DNA from 4 places in the Aminobacter sp. LjRoot7 genome. Region 1 is predicted to be linked to each of the others. Evidence: riboswitches for the same ligand, from Rfam matches in the RefSeq annotation. Region 1 holds a riboswitch; each other region holds the start of a gene.
What was found. Region 1 has a riboswitch for cobalamin ahead of bluB (5,6-dimethylbenzimidazole synthase). Riboswitches for the same ligand answer to the same signal wherever they lie in the genome.
Positions count from the first base shown of each region.

Region 2: another riboswitch for cobalamin. It lies ahead of ACSQ3E_RS16075 (aromatic ring-hydroxylating oxygenase subunit alpha); the one in region 1 lies ahead of bluB (5,6-dimethylbenzimidazole synthase).
Region 3: another riboswitch for cobalamin. It lies ahead of ACSQ3E_RS00990 (DUF1636 family protein); the one in region 1 lies ahead of bluB (5,6-dimethylbenzimidazole synthase).
Region 4: another riboswitch for cobalamin. It lies ahead of ACSQ3E_RS25470 (TonB-dependent receptor domain-containing protein); the one in region 1 lies ahead of bluB (5,6-dimethylbenzimidazole synthase).

Region 1 covers NZ_CAXUPX020000001.1:990,888-994,627, forward strand. The annotation lists gene ACSQ3E_RS04845 (outer membrane beta-barrel protein) at 169-1,791, shown strand; gene bluB (5,6-dimethylbenzimidazole synthase) at 1,788-2,522, opposite strand; cobalamin riboswitch at 2,571-2,755, opposite strand; gene galU (UTP--glucose-1-phosphate uridylyltransferase GalU) at 2,818-3,705, opposite strand.
Region 2 covers NZ_CAXUPX020000005.1:122,533-126,272, forward strand. The annotation lists gene ACSQ3E_RS16070 (2Fe-2S iron-sulfur cluster-binding protein) at 1-666, opposite strand, end outside; gene ACSQ3E_RS16075 (aromatic ring-hydroxylating oxygenase subunit alpha) at 689-1,936, opposite strand; cobalamin riboswitch at 2,054-2,261, opposite strand; gene metH (methionine synthase) at 2,349-3,740, opposite strand, start outside.
Region 3 covers NZ_CAXUPX020000001.1:198,027-201,766, reverse strand. The annotation lists gene cobN (cobaltochelatase subunit CobN) at 1-453, opposite strand, end outside; gene cobW (cobalamin biosynthesis protein CobW) at 468-1,505, opposite strand; gene ACSQ3E_RS00990 (DUF1636 family protein) at 1,502-1,936, opposite strand; cobalamin riboswitch at 1,974-2,176, opposite strand; gene ACSQ3E_RS00985 (winged helix-turn-helix domain-containing protein) at 2,172-3,398, opposite strand.
Region 4 covers NZ_CAXUPX020000011.1:115,039-118,778, reverse strand. The annotation lists gene ACSQ3E_RS25475 (alpha/beta hydrolase) at 2-829, shown strand; cobalamin riboswitch at 1,032-1,233, shown strand; gene ACSQ3E_RS25470 (TonB-dependent receptor domain-containing protein) at 1,413-3,275, shown strand; gene ACSQ3E_RS25465 (ABC transporter substrate-binding protein) at 3,287-3,740, shown strand, end outside.

The DNA of each region.
Region 1 (3,740 bases):
AACGGGGCCTCCCAGGGCCTGCGGGAAACCCTCCGTTAACCATGGCGATTTACCAGTTGGTAGGTGCGACGCCCTTGCGTCGGCGAAGCAGTGGGAAAGATGGCGCAGATCAGGCCGGAGCAACTGATACGGAATACTGCCCTCCGCGCCTTGCTGGCGACAGCAAGCGTGGCGACGCTGCTGTGCGCTGCCCCGCTGCATGCCCAGGAAACCGGACTGCGCGGACCGGTCAGCGAAGAAGACGTCAACAACACGCTGCGGCTTTACAAAAGGCGCCCTGCGGCCGAGCAGGCTCAGGATCAGGCGCCGGCCTACCAACCGGTCAGCCCAGGCGCGATTCCCACCCAGGCCGACGCCGACCCCACCGATCTGTTCAGCGAGCCGCCCAACGCCGACGGCACGTCGGCCGGCTCCTCGTCATCCGCCCGCCCGCCCACGACCGCGCGCCTGCGCGCCCGTGAAGCCCGCGAGCGGCAGGCCGGCACCACCGCGCCCGCGGCCGCGGCCGCGGAGACGCCAGCCACGCCGGTAACCGACGAAGAGCTGACCACCGGCACCGTGCGCCAGGGTACCGTCGATTCCGAAACCGAGATCGAGAACGGCCCCGAAGCCGAGCGCCAGCGCGCTATCGAAGGCCGCAGGCCACAGCTGGACGCGAACCCATTCGAGCCTACCGGCATCCGCTTCGGCACCTTCTTGCTCAAGCCGAGCCTCGAACAGGGCGTCACCGCTACGTCGAACGCCGATTCCAGCTTCGGCGGAAAGTCGGCGATCCTGTCCGAAACAACGCTCAGGCTGAATGCCGCGTCCGACTGGGAAAACCATTCGGCCACCATCGACGCCTATGGCAACTACCGCAAATCCATCTCCGGCCAGGAGGTCAAGGATCTCAGCGGCGGCATCGACGGGCGATTGCAGCTCGACCTCGCGGACGACATGCGCGCGCTGGCGCGGCTTGGCTACAGCATGCGCCCGGAATCGACGTCATCGCCCGTGGTCATCTCCGGCACTGCTGAGCGGCCAACTTTGCACACGCTCAACGGCGCGTTGGGTGTCGAAAAGGATGTCGGCAAGTTCCGCTTCGGTGTCACCGGCGAAGTCGTCGACGAAAGCTACAGCGATGCCGAACTGACTGACGGCACCACGCTGTCGCAGAAGGACCGCGACTCGACGCTCTATACCGGCAAGGTCCGCGTCGGCTACGAGGTCTCGCCTGCGTTCACGCCCTTTGGCGAGGTCGAGTTCGGGCGCCGCGTCTATGACCTGCGCTTTGATACCGCCACTTTCGAGCGCTCGTCCAGGCGCACCGGTGCCCGCGCCGGCGTCGAGATCGACATGGGTGAGAAGTTCGGCGGCGAAATTTCGGCCGGCTGGATCTCGGAGGATTTCGACGATGACCGGCTAAAGACGGTTTCCGCCGCGACCATTGCCGCCGACCTCAAATGGTCGCCGATGCGCGGCACGATCGTCGGCCTGACCGGCGAAACCCTGGTCGAGGGATCGACCACCGCTGGCGACAGCGGCTCGGTGCTCTACAACGGCCGCCTCAGCGTCGAGCGTCAGATCCGCTCCAACCTGACCGCATTCCTGGCCGGCGGCGTCGGCTACCGCGACTACGCCAGCTCCAACGACCACGAGCTCAGGCTGAGCGCTGAAGCAGGCATGACCTGGTGGCTCAACCGCTATGCTGGCCTTACCGGCAGGCTGCGCCACGAGACCTTCGACAGCACCTTGTCCGGCCGCGACGCCAAGACCAACAGCGTCTTTGTCGGGCTGAGAATCCAGCGCTAGCCTGCTGCAGGCAAGCCGCTAATGCCGGTTGCGGCGGCCTTGAGGGCCGCCTCCCCCTGCCCCGCATACACCTCGCTCATGATTAGCTCGGCAAGCGGCAGGCGGCGGCCCCAGCCATGCCGCTCTAGATCAGGCTTCTCTGCGAACTCGCTGACATGGCCGACACAGAGATAGGCAACCGGCACGACGTGATCGGGAATACCGAGCAATCGTTTCAGCGCCTCGCGATCGAGGATACTGACCCAGCCGACGCCCACACCTTCGGCACGCGCGGCGAGCCAGAAATTCTGCACCGCGCAGACAGTGCTGAAGAGATCCATCTCCGGATTGTGCCATCGTCCCAGCGGGGAGTTTTCCGAACGGCTGCGGTCGCAGGTGACTACCAGGTTGAGCGGGCTCTCGCAGATGCCTTCGAGCTTGAGCTTGCGGTACAGTTCGCGCCGCTCCTCAGCGATATGCGGCAGTTCCTGCTGCCGCGCCGCGAAGAACAGGTCACGCACCCGCTCACGCCGTTCGCAGTCGCGGATGACGATGAAATTCCACGGCTGCATGAAGCCGACCGATGGCGCGTGATGGGCCGCGAGCAGGAGCCGTGCCAGCACGTCGTCGTCGACCGGATCGGGCAGGAAATGGCTGCGCACGTCGCGGCGCGTGAAGATGGCGCGGTAGACGGCATCCTGGGCGGCAATGTCGAAAGAGCCTGAAATGGCATTCAACTGGTCAGCAAGCATCGCATGTCCCCTGGCGAGCATATCGGTTTCCCCCCGCCTGACCATGCGGAGGTCGATGTCTGCCGGGCCGGTCTTCTGGCTCGAGTTCAACCCGTCTTCGGCACCTTCCCGTTCAAGATGAACAGTGGCTTTTGCCGATACGGTCCCTCTTACAGCGTTGGGCACGCCACGGATTTGCACCGTGTTCCCGATTCTCCCGCATCGCTGCGGGCACCTGGCAGGGTAGTTCTAGCGGCAGCAGCAGCCGAAAGCCATCGCACCATGCGTCCAATCCTGACGCACGGGCGACATGCGGTTACTTGCCCGGCTTGATCTCGCCGAGCAGGCCTTCGATGATTCCGGCCATGCTCTTGCTGAGATCGGACCGCGACAGGGCGAAGGCGACGTTGGCCTCGACAAAGCCTTCCGGCGAACCACAGTCGAAGGTGCGGCCGCGATAGTGGTAGCCGTAGAAGGACTGCATCTTCTCGAGCTTGAGCATCGCGTCGGTGAGCTGAATCTCGTCGCCGGCGCCACGCTCCTGGCTTGCCAGGATGTTGAAGATCTCAGGCTGCAGGATGTAGCGGCCGTTGATGAACAGGTTGGACGGTGCTGTTCCCTGCTTGGGCTTCTCCACCATGCCTTCGATCTCGAAGCCGGTGTGCACGGACTTGCCCTTGCCGACGATGCCGTATTTGTGCGCCTCGGCCGGATCGCATTCCTGGACGGCGATGATGTTGTTGCCGGTCTCGGCATAGAGCTCGACCATTTCGCGCATGCAGCTCTTTTCCGACTGCATGATCATGTCGGGCAGAAGCAGCGCAAAGGGCTCGTCACCGACCAGCTCGCGCGCGCACCAGACAGCGTGGCCAAGGCCGAGTGGCACCTGCTGGCGGGTGAACGAGGTCTGGCCCGGAGCCGGCTGCAGCCGCTGCAGGCGCTCCAGCTGCTCGGTCTTGCCGCGCTGAGCGAGCGTGTCATAGAGCTCGAACTGGACGTCGAAATGGTCTTCGATGACCGCCTTGTTGCGGCCGGTGACGAAAATGAAATGTTCGATGCCCGCTTCGCGCGCCTCGTCGACCACATACTGGATGACCGGGCGATCGACCACGGTCAGCATTTCCTTGGGGATAGACTTGGTGGCAGGCAGAAAACGCGTGCCGAGGCCCGCGACCGGAAAAACTGCCTTGCGAACTCTTTTCATTGGATGGTCGTCCGATGGAGGGATGTATCGGACGC
Region 2 (3,740 bases), on a different contig from region 1:
CTCGCGCTCGCGGAAGTCCGGCGACAGCAGCGGCAGGCGCACCGCATCGATGCGGCCCATATGGCCGAACCAGCCTTCACGGCTCGACCGCTCCTCGATCATGAAGCCGAGCGAAAGGCCGGGCATGTGGGTGCCAAGGAGCTCAAGTTCCTTGCGAAAGATGATCTCTTCCGGACGGCGCGCGCAGTTGACGAAGGCAACGTCCGTCCACGGCGCGCAGTCGTTGAGCCAGCGCAGCATCGACATCATCGGGGTAATGCCGGAGCCGGCCGAGACGAACAGATATTTTGCCGCCGGGTGCTGGTGCAGCGAGAAGTCGCCTGACGGGCCATAGGCCTTGATGCGGACGCCCGGCTTCAAATGGTCGAACATCCAGCGTGTGCCGATGCTGCCGGCTTGCGCCTTGACCGTGACGGCGATGGAGAACGGCCGCGATGGGCTGGACGACAGTGTGTAGGTGCGCATGACGGGCGCCGGCTCGGCCGGAAGCTCGAGCGTCACGAACTGGCCGGGCTTGTAGCGGAACCAGGTCTGGTTGTCCGAGCGGAAGGTGAAGGTCTTGACGTCGGGCGCCTCGTCGGTGACGCCGATGACCTCCAGCACCTGGAGCCTGTCGTTCCAGGGCACCATTTCGTCGAGGTTGCGGTAAAGGCCGAGATCGGACATCGCGTTCACAGCTCCCTCCTGATCAGGCAACGTTGCGCAGGGCCGGCTTGCCGCCATCGGCCAGCCGCGGCTCGATGAAGCCGGCATACCACTCGATGAACTGCATCACGCCGCCCTCGTGTTCCTCCGAATAGGGTCCGGGCTCATAGGCCGGCGATTTGATGCCAAAGGCATTTTCCTCGACGATGCGCCGGTCCTGGTCGTTGGTCTCGGTCCAGACATGGGTCAGTTCGGCAAGGTCGTAGTCGACGCCTTCGACGGCATCCTTGTGAACCAGCCATTTGGTGGTGACGGCCGTTTCCGTGGCGCTGATCGGCAGCACGCGGAAGGTGACGGCATGGTCGCCGAGCACGTGGTTCCAGGTCGTGGGATAGTGATAGAGCAGCAGCGTGCCGATCTTGTCCGCCGAGACGCTGTCGGAAAGGTTGCGCTTGACGGCGCGCTTGCCAGACATGGTGTAGCTCACCGCGTCGCGCAGCAGCGGCGCGCGCGTTGCGCGGTACTGGCCGCCGGCATCGATACGGAACTTGCTCGGCAGCCCGGCAGCCTCGCACTTTGCCCAGTGCGCCAGCATCTCGGGATCGCTCTCAGCACCGTTGACGCCGGTAACGTTCGGCGCCTCGGGAAAGGTCTTGCAGAGCTCAGGGTGGTTGCCCGCGCAGTGGTAGCACTCGCGGTTGTTTTCCCAGACCAGCTTCCAGTTGCCCTTCTCGACGATGGTGCTTTCGAAGGCGACCTTCGCCTCGCGCAACCGGTGCGGCAACAGGTAGGGCTCGACCATCGCCCGCATCGGCGCGAAATCGGCCGGCTCGTCAGCGAGGCAGATGAAGATGTAACCGCCGACGGATTCACAGGCGACCGGCTTCAGGCCGAACTGGCTCTTGTCGAAACCCTCCGCCATCTGGCGCGCGAACAGCAACCGGCCGTCGAGCTCATAGGTCCACTGGTGATAAGGGCAGACGAGCTTGGCCGCCGTGCCCTTTTCCGTCGCGCAGACCCGGCTGCCGCGGTGGCGGCAGGAGTTGTGGAAGGCGCGAAGCTCGCCCCTCTGGTCGCGGACCAGCACAACAGGATAATCGCCGACCTGGACGGTGAAGAAGCTGCCCGGCTTGGCCAGTTCGCAGTCATGGCCGACAAACAGCCAGTCGCGATACCAGATGAGCTCCATGTCGAGCCGGAAGAAATCCGGGTCGATGTAAAAGGGCTGTTCCAGGCTGAATCCGTCGCGGCGGCCGCGCAGCAGGCTCAGCATCTCATTCTTCGTGTCCATGTCCTGTCCTCGCACCAAGGACTGAACTGGTGGTGATGTCGGGAAGAACGACTGCCCTACGGACGCAAGGTCCGCGCAGCAACGATCCGCCTCTTGACCGCCCACCGCGATCAGTCGAGTTGTTTCAGGTTCAAGGCTGGTTTCCGGGCTCCGGAGCTGTCCTTTCGGACTGTCTCGACACCTTCCCAGGCCGGCCGGCCCAGTGGTCTCCCGTCGAAACAATAACTCCGCCACCGTTGCGGGGGCAGCGCCGGTATCTCACCGGCTTCCCAATTCTCCGCTTCGTCTCACAACTCGAAGCAGCACCTTGAACATGACCGGATCAGACCACGGAACGGTGGCCGGGCACGAGCATGAAAACGACACGGGCTCAGCGCAAAGGCGACAGAGCCCGTGTGAAGTCAGTGTGTTGCTATTCGGCCGCTTCGGCGAACGAGGCCGGCACGTAGTTGAGGATCGGCCCGAGCCAGCGCTCGACCTCGGCGATGGTCATGTCCTTGCGCCGCGCATAATCCTCGACCTGGTCGCGCTCGACCTTGGCGACGCCGAAATAGTAGCTCTCGGGGTGGGCAAGATAGATGCCCGACACCGACGAGCCCGGCCACATCGCCATGCTCTCGGTGAGGCTGACGCCGGCATTCTTCTCGGCATCGAGCAGGCGGAACAAGGTCACCTTTTCGGTGTGGTCGGGCTGGGCGGGATAGCCCGGCGCCGGACGGATGCCGCGATAGGGCTCACCGATCAGGTCGTCGGGCGCGAGATTTTCATCCGGCGCGTAGCCCCAGAACTCCTTGCGCACCTTCTCGTGCATGCGTTCGGCGAAGGCCTCGGCGAAACGGTCGGCCAGAGCCTTGACCATGATCGAGGAGTAGTCGTCATTGGCGCGTTCGAAGCGCTCGGCGATCGCTACCTCCTCGATGCCGGCGGTGACGACGAAGCCGCCGAGATAGTCCGGCTTGCCGCTGTCGGCAGGGGCGATGAAATCGGCCAGCGCGACATTGGCCTTGCCGTCGCGCTTGGTCAGCTGCTGGCGCAAGGTGAAGAACGTGCCAAGCTCCTGCTTGCGCGCCTCGTCGGTGAACAGCCTGACGTCGTCGCCGACGGCATTGGCCGGCCAGAAGCCTATGACGGCCTTGGGTGCGAACCACTTCTCGTCGATGATCTTCTTCAGCATCGCCTGCGCATCCTCGAACAGCTGGCGCGCCGCGGCACCCTGCTTTTCGTCTTCGAGGATCTTGGGGTAGCGGCCCTTGAGCTCCCAGGTCTGGAAGAACGGCGTCCAGTCGATGTAGCGGGCGAGCTCGGCCAGGTCCCAGTTCTCGAATACCTTGGTGCCAAGGAAGGACGGCTTCGGCGGCGTGTAGGACCTCCAGTCGACCTTGTGCGCATTGGCGCGGGCCTTGGCCAGCGGCAGCCGTTGCTTGTCGGCCTCCGAGCGGGCATGGGCGTCGGCGACCTTCTTGTATTCGGCCTGCACCTGTTCGACGTAGCCGCCCTTGGTCTCGGCGGACAAAAGGTTCGACACGACGCCCACCGCACGGCTGGCGTCGGTGACGTAGACGGTCTGGCCGGCGCTGTAGCGCGGATGGATCTTCACCGCCGTGTGGACGCGGCTGGTGGTGGCTCCGCCGATCAGCAGCGGGATGTCGAAACCGTCGCGCTCCATTTCGGCGGCGACATGCGCCATTTCGTCGAGCGACGGCGTGATCAGGCCGGAGAGGCCGATGATGTCGACCTTCTCGTCCTTCGCGACCTGCAGGATCTTGGTTGCCGGCACCATGACGCCGAGGTCGATGATCTCGTA
Region 3 (3,740 bases), 790 kb from region 1:
CATGTTCTCCGGGCCGCCCTCGCGGAAATAGCCGAGCAGGGCGTCGAGTTCGGTGCGCGGCAGGGTCGAGGCCTCGATCAGCCTGAGATCCTCGTCGTGGCTTTCGCCCGGCAAGAGCGCCAGCGCGATGCCTTTTTCGCGCGCCATCGCGGCAAGCTGGTCGCAGCCGTAGCGCCACCAGTCGTGGCCGCCGAGAATGCGGACGAGGATGACCTTGGCGTGGCAGGCGACGCTGTCGATCCAGAGATCGACCGACATCGGATGGCGGAGGTCGCGCAGGCTGGCGAGCCGCATCGACGGCAGGTTTTCGGCATCCGCCTTCCAGGCGCTGGCGAGGCCGGCCAGATCGCTGTCGGTGAAGGACAGCGCCACCACATCCGCAGGCTTCTGCCTGAGGTCGACAGGCTCGATCAGGTCATCGAGCGAGGCGGAGGTGGTGGTGAGGATGTGCATCCAACCTGTCCGGTTCAGCCGACCAGGATACGCTCGATGGCCGGGCGGTCGAGGCCCTTGAGGCCGATAACGACCAGGCGCGAGCGTCGGTCGTCCCCGGCGGCCCAGGCACGGTCGTAGTAGTGGTTGACGCGCGGACCGACAGCCTGGACGAGCAGGCGCATCGGCTTGCCGCCGACGTCGACGAAGCCCTTTACACGCAACACGTTTTCTTCTTCGGCGGCGGTGGCGACGCGCTTCGCCAGTTCGTCGGGGTTGGCGATCGACGGGATTTCGATGACGAAGGTGTCGAAGTCGTCGTGCTCGTGGTCGAAGGCGCCGTCGTGATGGGTCTTGCGGTTTTCGATGTCGTCCTCGACGGCGAGGCCGAGGCCGAGCAGAACCGACGGATCGACCTTGCCATGCGCCGACGGCACGATCTTGACGGCGCGTGCCAGGTGCTCGCGAACGATGGCGGTGGCGCGGGCGTGACCGGCTTCGTCGAGCAGGTCGCTCTTGGACAGGATGATGAGGTCGGCGCAGGCGACCTGATCCTCGAACACTTCTTCGACCGGGTCGTCGTGGTCAAGCGAATCGTCTGCGCTGCGCTGGGCGGCAAGCGCTTCCATGTCGGAGGCGACCTTGCCTGCGGCCAGCGCGGGGCCATCGACAACGGCGATGACGCCGTCGACCGTCACGCGGCTCTTGACCGTCGGCCACTGGAAGGCTTGGACCAGCGGCTTGGGCAGCGCCAGGCCCGAAGTTTCGATCAGGATGTGGTCAACCCTTGGCGTAAGCGACAGGATCTGGTCGAGGGCCGGGACAAAGTCGTCGGCGACGGTGCAGCAAATGCAGCCATTGGCCAGCTCGACGATGTTTTCCTCCGGGCAGGCATCGACGCCGCAGCCCTTGAGAATCTCGCCGTCGATGCCGACATCGCCGAACTCGTTGACGATGATTGCGAGGCGCTTGCCCTTGGAGTTCTCAAGGATGTTGCGCAGCAGAGTGGTCTTGCCGGCGCCGAGAAAGCCGGTGACGACGGTGCAGGGAACGCGTTCGACGGAGGCGGTCATGTGTCTTCCTTGATGAGAGCAAGTGGTGGGATGCGCGCGATAAGCCCGCGCTTGAGGCTGTCGGGACGACCGCGCCAGGGGATCAGGCCGTCGGTCGAGGTGGCGAAGAGTTTTGCGCCGGCGACGAGATCGTCGCCCGAATTGGTGTTGAGATCGCCGAAGACGTAGCTCCACGCGCCGTCGCGGATCAGTGCTGCGCTGAGGCGGCGCTTGCAGTTGCCCAGGCACTCGACGCTGCGCACGGCGATCTCGCCATTGGCGGCGAGGCGGGCGTGTTCGGCAAGCTGGGCGCCGGCGCGGGGATGGGCGTCCGAGCCGGTTTCGTCGCGGCAAGAAGAGCAGACGAGAATGGTCACGTCGCATGAGCGCGCGTCGGCTGCATCGCAGGATGCGTCGGCTGATGCGACCGGAAGGTTGTCGTCGAAGTCCAAATCCAGGCTCCTTGCCCGGGGCACCCGCCAGGCGATCGGATCAATGTCTGCGACGGCAGGTCTCCTGGCTTGCGGATCGTCGCCTTCGCTCGCCTTCCCGGGAAAATCCCAGTGGTCTTCGAGCTTGGCTCTTCGCTCACAGTTGCGGGGACAGCCGCGGATTTGACGCCACCGGCGCGCACCGCATTCCCTCTTAGCCTTCGCCGTTGCGGGCGAAGGACCGTCTGTGGGCGATTTAGGCTTTCGCGAGGGGTGGAGTCAACGAGGCGGAGCGACCCGCAATGTCGCTCAGGCCGGGTCCAAGGTCGCCGGCGGGCGTCACCTCGATGCGCTCGAGGCCGAGCCAGCCGCGCATTTGCTGGAGTTCTTCGTAAAGTTCGGCTGCGGTTTCCGGCGGAGCACAGGGCTCTGCATAGGCGGCGTGGACGCGCAGGATACCCGCCGGACGGTCGGCCTTCAGGTCGATGCGGGCGACGATGCGCTCGCCCAGAAGGAAGGGAAGGACGTAGTAGCCGTACTGGCGCCTCTCCGCCGGGGTGTAGATTTCGATGCGGTACCGGAAGTCGAACAATTGCTCGGCACGGGTGCGCTCGAAGACGAGCGGATCGAAGGGCGCAAGCAGGGCGCGTGCATGGATCTTGCGCGGAATGCGGGCATCGGCGTGGAGATAGGCCTGCCGGTCCCAGCCTTCGACACGGACGGGAATCAGTTCACCCAGTTCGACCAGCTCTTCGAGCCGGCCCTTCATGTCGGCGGGCGACAGGCGGAAATAGTCGCGCAGGCAGATGCCGGTGGCGACGCCGTGGGCGCGGGCGGAGATTCGCAGCAGTTCGCGATGCGCGTCCTCAGCTTGTGGGACAGGCCGGTCGTAGATGTCGGCCGGGAGCACGCGCTCTGGCAGGTCGTAGAGGCGTTCGAAGCCGCGGCGCGAATGGGTGGTGATGCGGCCGGCCCAGAACAGCCACTCGAAGGCATGCTTTTCCTGGCTCCAGCCCCACCAGCCGCCGGAGCCCTTCGAGCCTTCGATGTCGGAAGCGGCGATCGGACCGCGGTCGACCACCTGGCGAAAGATCTCTTCTATATAGGGCCTGTTCGCACGGCCGAACTTGGCAAGCCCGCCATACATGCCGTCCTCTGCCCGCGCCATGCGCCAGCGCAACAGCGGAAAGGTCTCCAGTGGCAGCAGCGACGCTTCATGCGCCCAGTATTCGAACAGCATGCGCTTCTTCGGGGCCATGGCATCGTCAAGCAGGGCCATGGGGTAGGGGCCGAGTCGCGAATAGAGCGGCATGTAATGGGCGCGCACGACCGCGCTGACCGAGTCGATCTGGAGCAGGCCGGTGCGGTCGAGCACGCGCTGCAGGTGACGCCGCGTGATCGCGCCGGTGGGGCGCGGGTCGGCAAATCCCTGGGCCGCCAATGCGATGCGGCGGGCGGTGGCGAGCGAGAGTTTTTCCTTCATTGCGGCAAGCTATCGCAGTCTCTTGAGGAGTGACGCAAGGGCACGAGAATCGGTCTTTGCTGCAAATGCTAGCAGAACTGCGGCTCCGGTCTTGTCAGGAGCGTAAACTTGAGTAAAAGACGAAGGAAATCAAAGGCGAGCCACACGCGCAGGATTTTGGTCCAGCAGTGGGCTTTGCCACGTTTTGGCCAAGGTTGGACTTGCTTCGACCGACCGGCTGCGCTAACCGTCGCCGCATTGCAGCACGACCGTTTCGTCCGGCTCGGCGAGAATCTGTCGCGCTTCCGGAAACGGACCCCGTGCTGTAAATCTGGGTGGATAGGCCACCAACGGAATTCGCAG
Region 4 (3,740 bases), on a different contig from region 1:
CATGCTCGAACGCCGTATCGCCGATTGGGACAACGCCTACACCAATGGCGCCAACATCGCCGGTGGCGACCGTTGGCCTGCTGCGTGGGTGGAGCCGGCGCAGTCGTTTCGCGAGGCCCAGACGGCGGCCGGTAGGGCGCAGCTCGACATCGTCTATGGCGACAAGCCGCGCAACCGGTTCGATCTGTTCCTGCCTGAAGGCAAGCCGAAGGGCTTGGCGGTGTTCGTGCACGGCGGTTACTGGATGGCGCTCGACAAGAGCTACTGGTCGCATCTCGCCAAGGGCTCCATCGACAGCGGCTACGCGGTAGCGATGCCGTCCTACACCTTGTGCCCAGAAGTCAGGATCGGCGAAATCGTACGCGAGGTAGGTGCTGCGATCGGCCAGGCAGCCGCGTTGGTCGACGGCCCGATCATGCTGACCGGCCATTCCGCCGGCGGACACCTGGTGTCGCGGATGGTCGCGGCTGCTTCGCCGCTTGCGCCCGAAGTCCAGTCTCGCATCCGCCATGTGGTCTCACTCTCGGGCGTCCATGACCTCAGGCCGCTGGTCAACACCGGCATGAACAAGACGCTTCACATCGACGAGGCCGAGGCGCTGGCCGAAAGCCCGGCGCTGCTGCGGCCAGTGGACAACGTCCGCATCACCTGCTGGGTCGGCGGCGGCGAGCGCGCCGAGTTCCTGCGCCAGAACGCATTGCTCGCCAATATCTGGACCGGGCTTGGTGCGGCGACGGCGACCGTGGTCGAACCCGACCGGCATCATTTCAGTGTCATCGACGGGCTCGCCGACAAGGATCATGCGCTGACAAGGACCTTGCTCGGCTAAAGCATGAGCCGATGATACCGACGCGGCCAACGATCATGTCGTTGGCCGGTGCGCAACCATCGTCGAGGCAATCTAGTTTGACTGCCCTAGGTCATCTTCCGCCATTCTGACGGCAATCTGCAGAAGTCCTATCTAATTGAAAATAAATATATTTTACGACCTATCGCATGATCGCGATTGACAAGCATCGGCATCCCTGAGTAGCGTCCACCTCGGAATCGGTTCCGCCGAGAGGCGGATGAAAAGGGAACACGGTGAGGCCGAAGGCCAAATCCGCGACTGCCCCCGCAACTGTAACCGTTGAGCCTCTTCCATCATGCCACTGAACGCATTCGCGCGTTCGGGAAGGCGGAAAAAGGCTGTGACACGGAAGTCAGGAGACCTGCCCGTTCCAGTCACCCATGCTTGTCCACGGGGTGTGGTCAGGCGCGGTCGCTCGTGGCGGTGACATCGAAAGTGTTGCCGCATGCGGAAGGCCGTCGGGTCAATCTTGTCCCAAAGTCTGCCTGCCGACCTGTCTTGCCTGCGGTTTGGAAACCGGGTGCGATCCTTGTCGCGCCCACCAAACCATTTGGGGGCAGAAATGCAGAAACTGACTTTAGCCGCGAGCGCCATGGCGCTGGCAATTCCAACATCCTCCCACGCGCAGCAGCTGCCCGCGACCGGGGACGTGACCGTGCTGCCGCGCCTCGTCGTCACCACGCCGTTGCGCCGCGAGACTGCGCTTGTGCGATCGACATCGTCGGTTACCGTCATCGACGAGCGGGAACTCGCCAAGTCGTCGGCGCCCGACCTGCCGTCGCTGCTCAAGCGCTACGCCGGCGTTTCGATCATCGGCTATGGCGGCCAGGGGTCGGCCTCGAACGTGTATCTGCGCGGAATGTCGGCCGGGCAGACGCTGGTGCTCGTCAACGGCATCCGAACGGCTTCCGCTACCAGCGGCACGAGCTCGATCTTCAATATCCCGCTGTCAACGATCGAGCGCATCGAGATCGCCAAGGGGCCGCACTCGGCCCAATACGGCGCCGATGCAATCGGCGGCGTCATCAACATCATCACCAAACAGGGCGGCCAATGCGCCGACGGCCGCGATGCCTGCGGCAGCGTCACGACTGGCGTCACGTATCCCTGGGGCGGATCTGTGTCAGGCGATCTGCGCGGCCGCACTGCTGATGGTATCGACTACTCCGTCGGCGGCAGTATCCTTGGCACGCGCGGCTACGACTTCACCACACCGCTGGCTTGGGGACATGAACCCGATGACGACGGGTTCCTCCAGGGCTCGCTCAACTTCGCTGCCGCCAAGGAATATGGCTGGGGCAGGCTCTATGCCGACGGCCTGTTCTCGCGCGGCCGCAGCCAGTACGACGCCTCTGCCCCCTCCGCCAATGAAGTCGACACCGACACCTTCGCCGGCAAGATCGGTGCGCGGCTGAAGCATTCCGACAGCTGGAACTCGACCGTCGAGCTTTCCAGCAGCCTCGACTATTCGACCAATTTCCGCGACGGCGTCGTCGGCAGCAACGAGTTCGACACCAAACGCTACGGCATCTTCGCTTCGACGGAAAAGTCCTTCGAAACACGTGAAGCAAGGCATGTCCTGATCGGCGGTGCCGAGGCTTATCGCGAACAGGTGGATTCGACTGTCAACTTCGGCGTCAATTCGCGCGATCTTGCAGCGGTGTTCGGCCAGTATTCGCTCGAATATGGCGCGCTGACGATCGACAGCGGCCTGCGCTACGACCACAACGAACAGTTTGGAGGCGCCACCACCTACAACATCGGTGCCAGCTACGAGATCGTTCCCGAGCTAGTGGCGCGCGCCTCGTACGGCACCGGATTCCGCGCGCCGACCTTCAACGATCTCTATTACCCCAACTACTCCAACCCGAACCTGAAGCCGGAAAAGTCGCGGTCCTATGAGATCGGCATCAACTGGCGGCCGAGCGACGGGACCGTTCTCGACGTCGCCTTCTACCAGACCTGGCTGACCGACGCGATCGCCTCCAACCCGCCGACCTACCTGCCGTTCAATGTCGCACGCGCCAAGGTGACTGGTGTCGAGGCCAGCCTGTCGCACGAGTTCAACGACCGCTGGAGCGGCAAGGTTTCGATCGACTACCGCTCGCCGAAGAACCAGGACAATGGCCGCTACATCCCCTATCGCGACCGCTTCAAGGCTGCGGCCGAGGTGAGCTTTACTGCCACAGACAGCCTCGACCTTACCGCCAAGCTGCTCTACGGCGCGGCGCGCTACGCAAATGCTGCCAACACCGTCAAGCTGCCGGAATATGTGACGGTGGATTTCGCCGCCAACTACACTTTCGACGAGCGGTCGAGCCTGAAGTTTTCGGTCGAGAACCTGTTCGACGAACACTATTCGACTGTCACCAACTATCGCGCGCCGGGCCGAAGCTTCAATCTGAGTTTCACGCGTGTGTTCTGATGAGAGGTAACATGCCCACCAATCGTCTCGGCCGCGCTCGTTTTCGAGCGTGGCTGCCCGCCCTCGCAGGTCTGGCGGCAGTGTCCGGTGCATCCGTGCCGGCGGCCGCCGAACCGCCGGAGCGCGTGGTGTCGATGAATGTCTGCACCGATCAGCTGGCGATACTTGTTGCCGGCGAGGGGCAGTTGCATTCGGTCTCCTATCTCGCAAGTGATCCCAACACATCGGTGCTGGCCGACCGGGCCAAGGGCCTTGCGGTCAATCATGGGCTCGCCGAGGAGGTGTTCCTGATGCAGCCGGATCTGGTGCTCGCCGGCACCTACACGACGCGGACGACGGTGGCGCTGCTGAGGCGCCTGGGCATCAGGGTCGAGGAATTCGCGCCCGACAGCTCCATCGCCGACATCAGGACCAACATCCTGCGCATGGGGGAGGTGCTGGAGCGGCGCGAGCGGGCGGCCGAGC